One region of the Methylobacter sp. sgz302048 genome, then DNA from elsewhere that is predicted to be linked to it. Evidence: riboswitches for the same ligand, from Rfam matches in the RefSeq annotation. Region 1 holds a riboswitch; the other holds the start of a gene.
What was found. Region 1 has a riboswitch for cobalamin ahead of ACTNE6_RS05810 (TonB-dependent receptor). Riboswitches for the same ligand answer to the same signal wherever they lie in the genome.

Region 1 (5,278 bases):
GGGCTGACTAGCGCTTGCCCTCGACTGCCCGAATTTGCCGCCTTAACATGAGGATCATGCGTAGCCGTGTCGAGCACCGTGACATCGTCATGGATAAAATCTCCTCTTAAACCAGCAATAGTACGCACTTTTTCATGCCAATAGGTCTGGTTCTTGAGATAAACCCCGGCAGTGGTCTCACTGACCTTGCTGTGACTGACTGTGCTGAGATAGTGCCGACCGACAGTGTGATCCAAGCCTATGCCCATAATTTCATCATGGCGAAGCTGAAGCCCCACGGTGTTGTCCATGTCAAAACCGGACAGCTGGCTGTAACGGGTATGTTCGATATTGCCACCCGCCTGTACCCGATGTTCAAACTGGTGTATCTGATCACCGTTGACCGGGTTGTCTAAATAGCCAGTGAGATTGGAGAATAAATCCACATCGTAGTACAGCGCATAGATATTGGCGTCATTTTTCCAGTTATCGCCTTTGTTCCAGAGATTGGTTGAAAAACTGTAGCGGTTGGTTTTGCCGCCATCCGTGGGATCCATAGTGCCGTAAAGGTCGAGCGTGCCGTTATCAATTAAGGCTTGAGGGATCTGGTTGGTTGCCGTCCAGCTGTTGGTATAACCCTTACCGTTAACCGATAATCCCCAGTTGCCTTTATCAAGCGAGTAACGCAGCATGCCGTTAAATTTTTTTGTATCCTCCGGTTGCTGCCAGACGCCGTTATAGAAATTGAACTCGCCAGCATAAAGTAGATCGCCGCTGCCGACTTGGTTGGAATTAGCGACTAAAGCACGGTAATAACCGAACTCGCCGCCAGTAAACTTCAACAGGCCTGTAGGCAATTGGTCCATCGAGAATATTTTCGAATAACCGGCTGAGGAAAAATCGCCGATTTCCGCATAATACGGGCCTTTGCCGTATTCAATCTTCTTTACCAATTCCGGGATGACGCTATTGATGTCCATATAACCCTGCCCATGGGCATGGGTAGGCATGTTCATGGGAATGCCGTCGACGTAGGTCGTAAAATCCGTACCGTGATCGAGATTGAAGCCGCGCAGGAAATACTGATTGGCTTTGCCGGAACCACTGTGCTGGTTAGCTAACGCCCCAGGTACTACTTCCATGAGCTCGCCGTTACGGGACATCGGGCGGTATTCGAGTTGTGCCTGGCGGACTTCGCCCTGCGACGCTGAGCCAGTCGTGCCAATAAGATCATTTTCTCGCCCGGCTTCGACGACCATTTCCTTTAGTTCCACAGGTTGAGGATCGGCGTTAACCATGGCGCAGCTCAGGCCCAACAATCCACCTATAGCCAGGCAGATTTTAGAGTTTTGTTTTTTAATACACATGACAACTCATGTCCTGACTTTCAAACTGGACATGACAACCATCCTATCGGGAGGATTTTTGGGTGTTTTCTGCGTATGTAACCGGGTAGTAATACCGGTAAGTAATAAGCTACCGAAGATAAGTTCTTGCATGTTGGTCCCCTGCGCCGCCCGCGCATAAAGGTTGTAGTACACAACAGAGGACTAAAGAAAATGAGAGAGGACGCAAACGCGAAGCTGCACTGCCATTTTCGCTGACAGCCCTCCGCTGCATCGAATCAAACTTTCGGGCCGGTCTCCGGGCTTATAAGTGGCGGAAGCCTGAATCGTCACCTTCCCATGCATAGCACAGTGGCATTTTGACGATTCTTTTACTTATCTACCGTTGCGGGGGCAGCGTCGGCTTTGGTTTGACCTGACCGACTTCCCGTTTAATCGTCAGATAAAAAACCTGACAGAACCTGAAAGCAGGCGGCAATTATAAGAGGTAATAGAGATAAAGCAAATTTCCGGCGTAGTGCTTGATGTCAAAAGCAATGACAATTCTCGACAACTTGTCCATGTCATGGCGTTGTCCATGTAACGTCTCAGTAGTCACAGGTTGCCACTGCATGAATCAGAGCAGATAACTGTGGAGTTTTTTGATCATCCAGTGGCACAACTTAAATGTGAATTAAGAGCTAATTTGTAAAAAATTCCAGAAAAACAGAGCCGCCGCAAGTTTGCCGAAGACATGCACCATCAGTCCATTGTAAGAACGCACTTTACTGGCACATTCAATGCCTGTTTTTGCTTCAATCCAGGCAAATAAGGCTTCAATCCGTTGCCGAACGCGAGAAACCGCGGTGGGCAGCCATTGATCCAGGGGTTCCAGATAGCGTTGCCTTTGTTGTTTTTTTAACCGATATCAGGACAGCCAGGTTCTGGGCTTGCCTGACGGCTTCGGCATCGGGCCGTTGATAAGCTTTATCGCCATACAGTTCATTGTTGTGCAAGTACGGACGAATCTGATCAAATATCTTGCCCTCATGGTCGCTGGCGCCCGTCACACCGATATATCCAGGTATTGGCAATGAGCCCGACTGACGGCGCCCTATGACATGCACCCGAACGCCATAATAGTACAGCTTCTTTGTTGAGCAGTAGCCTGAGTCAGCCAACGCTTTCGCCACACAAGCTTCAAACCGGCGACATTGCTTGGCCAAGGCCACAGGGAAGGAGTCAATCAGCCAGACTTGCCTGGATTCTTGGCCTCTTGTTCTTGCTGAATCAGTGCCAATAAGGGCGCAAACACATCGGACACCCGATTCAAGCGCTGCACATACGCCACATAACTGGGTAATCTGGGAAATCAGGCGCGTAAATGCCGATCCGCATAAGCATAGTTGATAATGCTTGCAGACATAGAGATAAATCGTTATTAATCGCTCCTGCCAGTTCATGCGTTACTTTAATTTGTTGAGAGTGAGTGATGTCTTCCTCAATAGTTTAACGGTATGAACTGGCTTCTATTCGGCTCTTAATTCGCATTTAAGGTCATGCCTCTCCAGCAAACGCTGGATGGGCTTATGTATGTTGGCGCCGATAACATAAGAAATATCCTTGTCCAGATAGAACGACAACATGCCGTTCACCAGGTTATAGCGCAGCGCGTCTATGTTCTCGGTAATGGTTTCCGACTCAAAATCGACGATCATGGGACCGTTTGCGCCTGAATATTCATCAGCCGATGAAATCAACAGCGCGGCCGAACCGTCGCCGAACAGGGAAGTCACGACCGCTGTTTCCATGCTGCTGCCCACATAGTAAGCGGATGAGCAGACTTCTATGGCCAACAGCAAGGCCTTCTTGCCAGGGTTCATCCGGACATAGTCGGTGACCACCTGCAGACCGTTGATACCGGCGTTGCATCCCATTCCCAGAATGTCGGTTCTTCTTACGTCCGGTCTGAAGTTAAGTGCCTTTGCAATATGGGCAGAAACCCCGGGGCAAAGGAATCCGGTACTGGTAACACAGGCCAGATAGTCAATGTCACGGGCATCAGATTTTGCTCACGCAAACATTTGTTAATGGCCGCCGCTCCCATTTTCAAACTGCCGCTCAAATGCTTCTTCTGCAAAGTAGCGCTGTCTTCCTGCTATATCAAACCATTTTTGCCCGGTTCAGGGAAATAAAGGAAGCGTTTCCGGATATGAGAGTTTTCGAAAAGTTTTTAATCCTTGCCTGTTTGTGGCCAAACATGTCCGCTATGATCGTTTGGTCATAGCGCGTGTTTGGATTTGCTGTCCCCAAGCCAATGACTCGCGGATATGGTGCTGAATTTACTGACATACTGAACATCCTTCATTCAATCAACAATAGTATTTGTCTTACTCGCCCTTAGTTCGTGCAGGAACGCCCGTCCAAACAAATTAAGCACTGATTTCCGTGTTGACGTCGCCTCATTAATGGAAATTTTGGCTATTTGTAATGCCCAGGCCGGTTTGGCCATAATTATTTTCAGTAATGCCGTCACTTCGTCTTCAAGCTGGGCAGCAACCACTGTTTTTGTCACCAACCCCAGACGATGCGCCTCACTGGCGTCCAGCCTGCGTCCACAGATGACGATTTCTTTAGTGAGGTTTTGCCCGACGCGCTGGACCAGCCTCTCGATGCCGCCGGCAGCCGGAATAAGCCCGATATCAACCTCAGGCAACCAGAATCTTGCATTATCGGCGGCCACGATAAAATCGCACGCCAGCGCCAGTTCAAACCCGCCGGCGATGGCATACCCTTTAACCGCTGCAATGGAGATGATCGGCGCATGGTAGAGCTCTTCAAAAATTCTTCGGCTTTTTAAATTGATAACGTCCCGATAACTCCTGTGCGCTATTTCCTTTAGATCGGCCCCTGTACAAAAACTGTCGGACGAGGAACCGATCACAACCGCCTTCAGCGTCTGGTTTGTCAATACTGTCTTAATCGCAGATTCCAGCTCATCAAGCATCTCGCTGTTATAAGCATTAAGCCTATCGGGCCGATTAAGGGTGATATAAGCTATAGATTCATTGATCGTTAATTTGACAAACATGTCGCCGCCCTCGCCCTAATCGTTTTACGCTATCTTGCGTTTTTTGTACTGCGATTCAACCAGCTCAACCACTAACTCGGCCTTAAGCTCAAGCGCCGATTTTTGATCCATTCGTCTACCGGCCAGAACAGACTTCATGATGTAGTTGATCGCCTTGACGGATTTATTGCCCAGCATCTGATGCAAAACATCAAAAGCCTTGTCTAACACTTCCAGTCTGGAGAAGACATAATGCGCCAGTCCTATTTCAACGGCCTTGTCCGCTGTAATGTATTCCGATGACGGCAGCATGGCGCTTTGCCCGAGCCCCCATATATGACAGGCCAAAGCCAGTTCGAGCCCGCCGCCGAAACAAGCGCCGTTGATGGCCGCAACAACCGGGACCGGGCTTTCCTCAATTCTTTTTACTTCAATGTCTTCATTGACAGTTTCGATAATGATGCCGGCATGGCTTATCGATTCCATCTTCGAACTGGCGAAATAGCTATTCTCCAGGTCAGCACTCTGGTCTTCGGTGGCCGCGCCGTATTTAAGCTGGCGGCTGACTGTTTTTTTCCATTTTCCGTTCAAATTCTCGGCTTGCTCGGGCGTGCGGGTGATTGCAGTAACCTTGAATCCCTTGCTTAGCAGGAAATCGATAATGGAGATCCCCATGCGTCCAGCGCCAATGACTGCAATATGATTGTCCATAATATCTGCCTTTAATTTGAATAACCTTCAGCCCTGAGCAAATAACCGGCCTGCATGAATTTGCTGACCTCGGTGACGAAACTCAGGATTTTTTCGTTGTTCTTTAAGTTTTCGTGACGCATGATCTGGTCGATGCACATGAACGCCATCGGAGGCCCGCAGTATCCAAGCTTGTTCAGCTTGGTGTATAACG
Region 2 (5,278 bases), 1.6 Mb from region 1:
AAGTATCTGGGCACGCTCGGCCTGTTATTGCTGATTATCCTGCTGACCGCATTGATGCCGTTATCCCTGCTGGCGGGCGGCGAACTAGATTTCGGCAAATTATTCGCCAACATGCTGGCATTATTGCTGCTGGTTTCGACTTTCGCCGCCATCGGCCTTTTTGTATCCTGTCTGGCCGGCCATCCGACTGTCGCCGCCCTGGGCACATTCGGCCTGTTATTGGTGCTGTGGCTCATAGACTGGACCACGGGCATTGAAGACCAGCGCAGCGAATTGTTTGAATACCTGTCTCTGCTGAGACACTTTCAGAACATTCAAACCGGCCTGATCAGCAGCGCCGATATCAGCTATTTTCTGCTAGTTACCGGCACATTCATCCTGCTCAGCATTCGCAGACTCGATAACGACCGTTTACAAAAATGAAGATATCCCAACGCATACACCAGCGGATACGCTTGAAAAACCTGTTTCTGACGCTGGTCTTATTGAGCGCCATCGGCGGACTGGCTTGGTTAAGCAACCGCTATACGCTGGAAGCAGACATAACCGCCAATGCCGGCAACACGCTATCGCCCGCTTCCATCAGACTGCTCGCCTCCATGCCGGACCCAATAGCCATCACGGTTTACATGAAAGCGGATCAACCAATACGCAGTCAGATTGCGCAACTGATTGATCGTTACAAACGGCATAAACCCAACCTAAGCCTTGCTTTTATAGATCCTGACGCGCAGCCGGAGAAAACACGCGAACTGAATATCGGCGCGGCCGGCGCCATTCTGGTCGATTATCAGGGCCGTACCGAGAAAATAACCTTTGTTGATGAATCATCATTGACCAATGCCCTGCTGCAATTGGCCAATGCCCACGAGCGCTGGATCACCTTCCTGACCGGCCACGGCGAGCGCGCCATTGACGGACAAGCCAATTTTGATCTAGAGCAGTTCGGCAAGGAATTGGCCCGGCGCAAGATCAATGCCCAAACCATTAACCTGGCCACGCTGCCAGCCATACCCGACAACTCTGCCCTGCTGGTTATGACTGCCCCGGCCGTGCCGCTGCTGACCAATGAAATCGAGATTATCCATCGCTACGTAGAACAAGGCGGCAATCTGCTCGTGCTGACCGATCCTGACGCCAAGCATCTGGAGATATTGGAACAGCGCCTGGGCATACACCGATTGCCAGGCGCCATTATGGACGGCAGCACCAAGCTTTACGGCATTACCGATCCGAGCTTTGTCCTTGTCGCGGAATATGCGCAACACGCCGTTACCCAAGGCTTTCAAACCACGACGATCTATCCTGCGGCCGCGGCGCTGGAGATGGATGCGGAGTCGAATTTCCAAGCTGAAGCCCTATTCGACAGCGCGCAGCAATCCTGGACAGAAACCGGCCCTATCAACGGAGAGGTCCGTTTTGATGCCGACAGCGACGAAAAACAAGGCCCGTTGCCCGTAGCCTATGCATTGACGCGCACCGTCAATGGAAAAAACCAGCAACGCATCGTCGTTGTCGGCGACGGCGACTTTTTGTCCAATGCCTATATCGGCAATGTCGGCAATCTGGACATGGGCCTTAGAATCGTCAACTGGCTGATCCATGAAGACCAGTTTATCGACATCCCGGCCAAGACCGCTACCGATAAAACCCTGCAGTTAACGGAAACCTCCGTTGCGGTCATCGGTTTTGGCTTTCTGGTTGTCATACCGTTATTGCTAGCGGGCTCCGGTTTTTTCGTCTGGCGCAAACGCAAACAGCGGTAAAAACCGAATAAAGCTTCGCGTCTTCTGTATTCTTCGTAGTCTTATGCTTTAATAAATAAAATACAACTCCCTATAATGCTTTAGCTTTACTTTCATGCCTGAATTACCCGAAGTTGAAACGACCCGACGCGGCATAACGCCTTATATTGAAGGGCAAACCGTCAAACGCGTCATTATCCGCCAGCCCAGGCTGCGCTGGTCCGTACCGGAAAATCTCGAGCAAACCTTGAAAGGCCTGCGCATACAGACGGTTTCCAGAAGAGCGAAATATCTGTTGCTTGCGACCGATGCCGGCACGCTGCTGCTGCATTTGGGCATGTCCGGCAGTTTGCGGATCATCTCCGACAGCCAGACGGCCGGCAAGCACGACCATATCGACTTTATTTTCGCGGACGAAATCATCCTGCGCTTCAATGATCCGCGTCGGTTCGGCGCGGTGTTGTGGACGACGGAACCGGCCGAACAGCATCCCTTGCTCAAAGATTTGGGCCCCGAACCGCTGCTGGAGGATTTCAGCGGCGATCTTCTCTATGATCTGTCCAGAAACAAGAAAACACCCATCAAATCATTCATTATGGACAGCCACATTGTCGTCGGCGTCGGCAACATCTACGCCAATGAAGCCTTATTCATGGCTGGCATACACCCTGCACGCCAGGCAGGAAAAATCGCCTTGTCCCGCTATCAGAAACTGGCCGGCTGTATTCAAGTGATCTTGCGCCAGGCTATTGAACAAGGCGGCACGACGTTGCGCGATTTCGTCAATGAAGCCGGAAAGCCGGGTTATTTTCAGCAACAACTCAATGTCTACGGGCGCGTCGGACAGCCTTGCACCCGATGCCAACAGATTTTAAAGGAAATCAGACTAGCCAACCGGTCAACGGTATTTTGCAGTGACTGCCAGCGGTAGAGCGATAATCCGTCTCACTAGCCCGCAGATTAAGCGGCGGAATTCAAAAAAACCTGCGTAAAAGCCATTCTGAATTCCACTCACTTCGAATTTATTGGTTAAAGCTGATCGTTGCCTGCTGATTATTTAGAGGGAACGATGCCGTCCAATACACGGATGGGGCTGTCTTTCGAGCCGTAAAAAACCGGCAGATTGTTATCAGTATTTAACCGAAATGATCCAGTAATACCATTGACATCAAATTCGTAAGTCCCTTGACTCAGCCCGTAAACAGGCAGAGGAATAGTGCGTTCGAACGGCTCGATGACCTGAGCGCACACGGCAAAAGTTTGCAGCGGAACAAGCCCCAGCGCCACTTCGAATCGTCCCGCCGGCAGATTGGCTTCCGGTATGCCGAAGACAGGCTCGTAGCGTTGGCCGGCTTGCTCCAATTGATAACAGGGGTTAGGAAGATAGCCGCTCACCTTTAGAAATACTTGCACAGGACGAGAGCGAATTTTGATTACTTCGACTTTTTCTACTGTCGCCAATTGGGTTTCTGTCATGCCTGACAATGTCCAGGTACCGTCTTTTTCATTCCGTTGAAACCTGGCATCCCGATATTGCCCGACCTGCTCAGGCGTATCGACATGAGAGATTGCCAATGAATCGCCCTGCAACACGGGATTATCTGCTGCAAAGACGAGATGGATCGGTAGCAAAGCCGCGATTATGGCTAAATTTAGACGCATTATCTGCCTCCTGAAGTTTAAATTTGGATTGAATGAGGAATTTATAATATAGAGCATGCTAAAGCAGAGATATTTCAATCTATCTCAAACAGAATCTTATCCTTTATAGATTTCGATCAACAATGTAATTTTTCACAATAAGCAGTGTAATTTTTCACAATAAATACTGCGTTCCTTGAGCCTGATCATCAGACTTAGAAAATACGTAAACTACGGTCTGCTTCAAACCGGACCATTGCATACTCTCTCCAATACCAATTGCTTGAGGCATATGCAGTCAGCATTAATTTGCTTTATCCCTGTTACCCCTTATAATTGCCGCCTGCTTTCAGGTTCTGTCAGGTTTTTACCTGATGATTAAACGGGAAGTCGGTCAGGTCCTGCCAAAGCCGACGCTGCCCCCGCAACGGTAGATAAGTAAAAGAATCGTTAAAATGCCACTGTGTCATGCACGGGAAGGTGACGATTCAGGCCCATGCCACTTATAAGCCCGGAGACCGGCCCGAAAGTTTAATTCGGTACAGCGGAGGGCTGTCTACGAAAAAGACCGCACATCCCTGTCGTCTTCTTTTGTCCTCCGTTGTAATTACACACAACCTTGATGCGCGGGCGGCGCAGAGGACACATGCAAAAATTCATAGTCGGTTCATTAGTGCTGGCCGGTTTTAACAGCCCGTTACAGGCTCGGGAAACGCAGGCCGACAATTCACTCAATTTACCCGAAATGGTCATAACGGCCACACGAACGGAAACGCCGAAAGACCAGTTGGCGGCTGCATCAACAATTTATACGCGGACCGATATCGAACGTCTTCAATCCAAAACCCTGCCGGAATTATTAAGAAACACGACCGGCATCGATATGGCACAAAGCGGCTACGGCCAAAATACCAGCGTGTACATGCGCGGCACCAATTCCGATCATGTGCTGGTCCTGATCGACGGCATTAAAGTCGGCTCGGCAACTTTAGGCACGACACCGTTTCAGTTTATTCCCATCGACCAGATCGAACGCGTGGAGATCATCAAAGGGCCGCAATCGAGCCTGTACGGCTCGGAAGCGATAGGCGGCGTCATCCAGATTTTTACGCGCAAAGGCAGTCAGGAAGAAAAGCCCGGTTTCACGCTGGACGCCGGCGGCGGGTCATACGATACAATTAAGACTTCCGGCACGGTCAGCGGCAAATGGAAAAACAGCTGGTACAGCCTGGGCGCATCGCATTTCAACTCTCAGGGCTTTAATAACCGTGAACCGATTCCGGGGCGTTTCGGTTTCGATCAGCCCGACAAAGACGGCTACCGCAACACAGGCTTGAATGCGCGGCTTGGCCACCGCTTCGACAATAACGCCGAAGTAGAAGCGTTTTTCATGCGTGCCGAAGGCAAAAACGAATATGATGGCAACGCCCAGAATAAAACCAAATTCGTCGACCAGGTTGTCGGCGCCTCCGCCAGCATGGATTTTATGGAGGACTGGCGATCAACATTACGTTTAGGCCAAAGCCGCGATGACAGCGACCAGTTTGCGCCCGACGGTTCATTCACCAGCCGTTTCAACACGACGCGCTGGAACACCACCTGGCTGAATAATTTCACCTTATCTGATAACCATCAATTGATTGCCGGTACGGATTACCGCGTCGATGAAGTGGACAGCACAACGTCTTATAAGGAAAAGTCCCGTTATGATGTCGGCGTGTTCACGGAGTTGCACAGCCGCGTGCTGGATAATCACTTTGTCAATGCCTCGTTGCGCTGGGATGAAAATGAGGCTTTCGGCGATTATGTCACCGGCAATTTCGGCTGGCGCTATAACTCAGACTTCGGCATCAGCCCTTTTGCCAGCTTTGGCAATGCTTTCAAGGCGCCGA

Region 2: another riboswitch for cobalamin. It lies ahead of ACTNE6_RS12820 (TonB-dependent receptor domain-containing protein); the one in region 1 lies ahead of ACTNE6_RS05810 (TonB-dependent receptor).

What each region holds. Positions count from the first base shown of each region.
Region 1 is NZ_CP197401.1:1,201,885-1,207,162, reverse strand. It holds gene ACTNE6_RS05810 (TonB-dependent receptor) at 1-1,346, opposite strand, end outside; cobalamin riboswitch at 1,598-1,805, opposite strand; partial or broken gene ACTNE6_RS05805 (transposase) at 1,999-2,767, opposite strand; gene ACTNE6_RS05800 (hypothetical protein) at 2,834-3,355, opposite strand; gene ACTNE6_RS05795 (enoyl-CoA hydratase/isomerase family protein) at 3,673-4,395, opposite strand; gene ACTNE6_RS05790 (3-hydroxyacyl-CoA dehydrogenase NAD-binding domain-containing protein) at 4,420-5,085, opposite strand; gene ACTNE6_RS05785 (3-oxoacyl-ACP synthase III family protein) at 5,097-5,278, opposite strand, start outside.
Region 2 is NZ_CP197401.1:2,808,756-2,814,033, forward strand. It holds gene ACTNE6_RS12800 (ABC transporter permease subunit) at 1-423, shown strand, start outside; gene ACTNE6_RS12805 (GldG family protein) at 420-1,766, shown strand; gene mutM (bifunctional DNA-formamidopyrimidine glycosylase/DNA-(apurinic or apyrimidinic site) lyase) at 1,861-2,676, shown strand; gene ACTNE6_RS12815 (hypothetical protein) at 2,799-3,407, opposite strand; cobalamin riboswitch at 3,721-3,927, shown strand; gene ACTNE6_RS12820 (TonB-dependent receptor domain-containing protein) at 4,033-5,278, shown strand, end outside.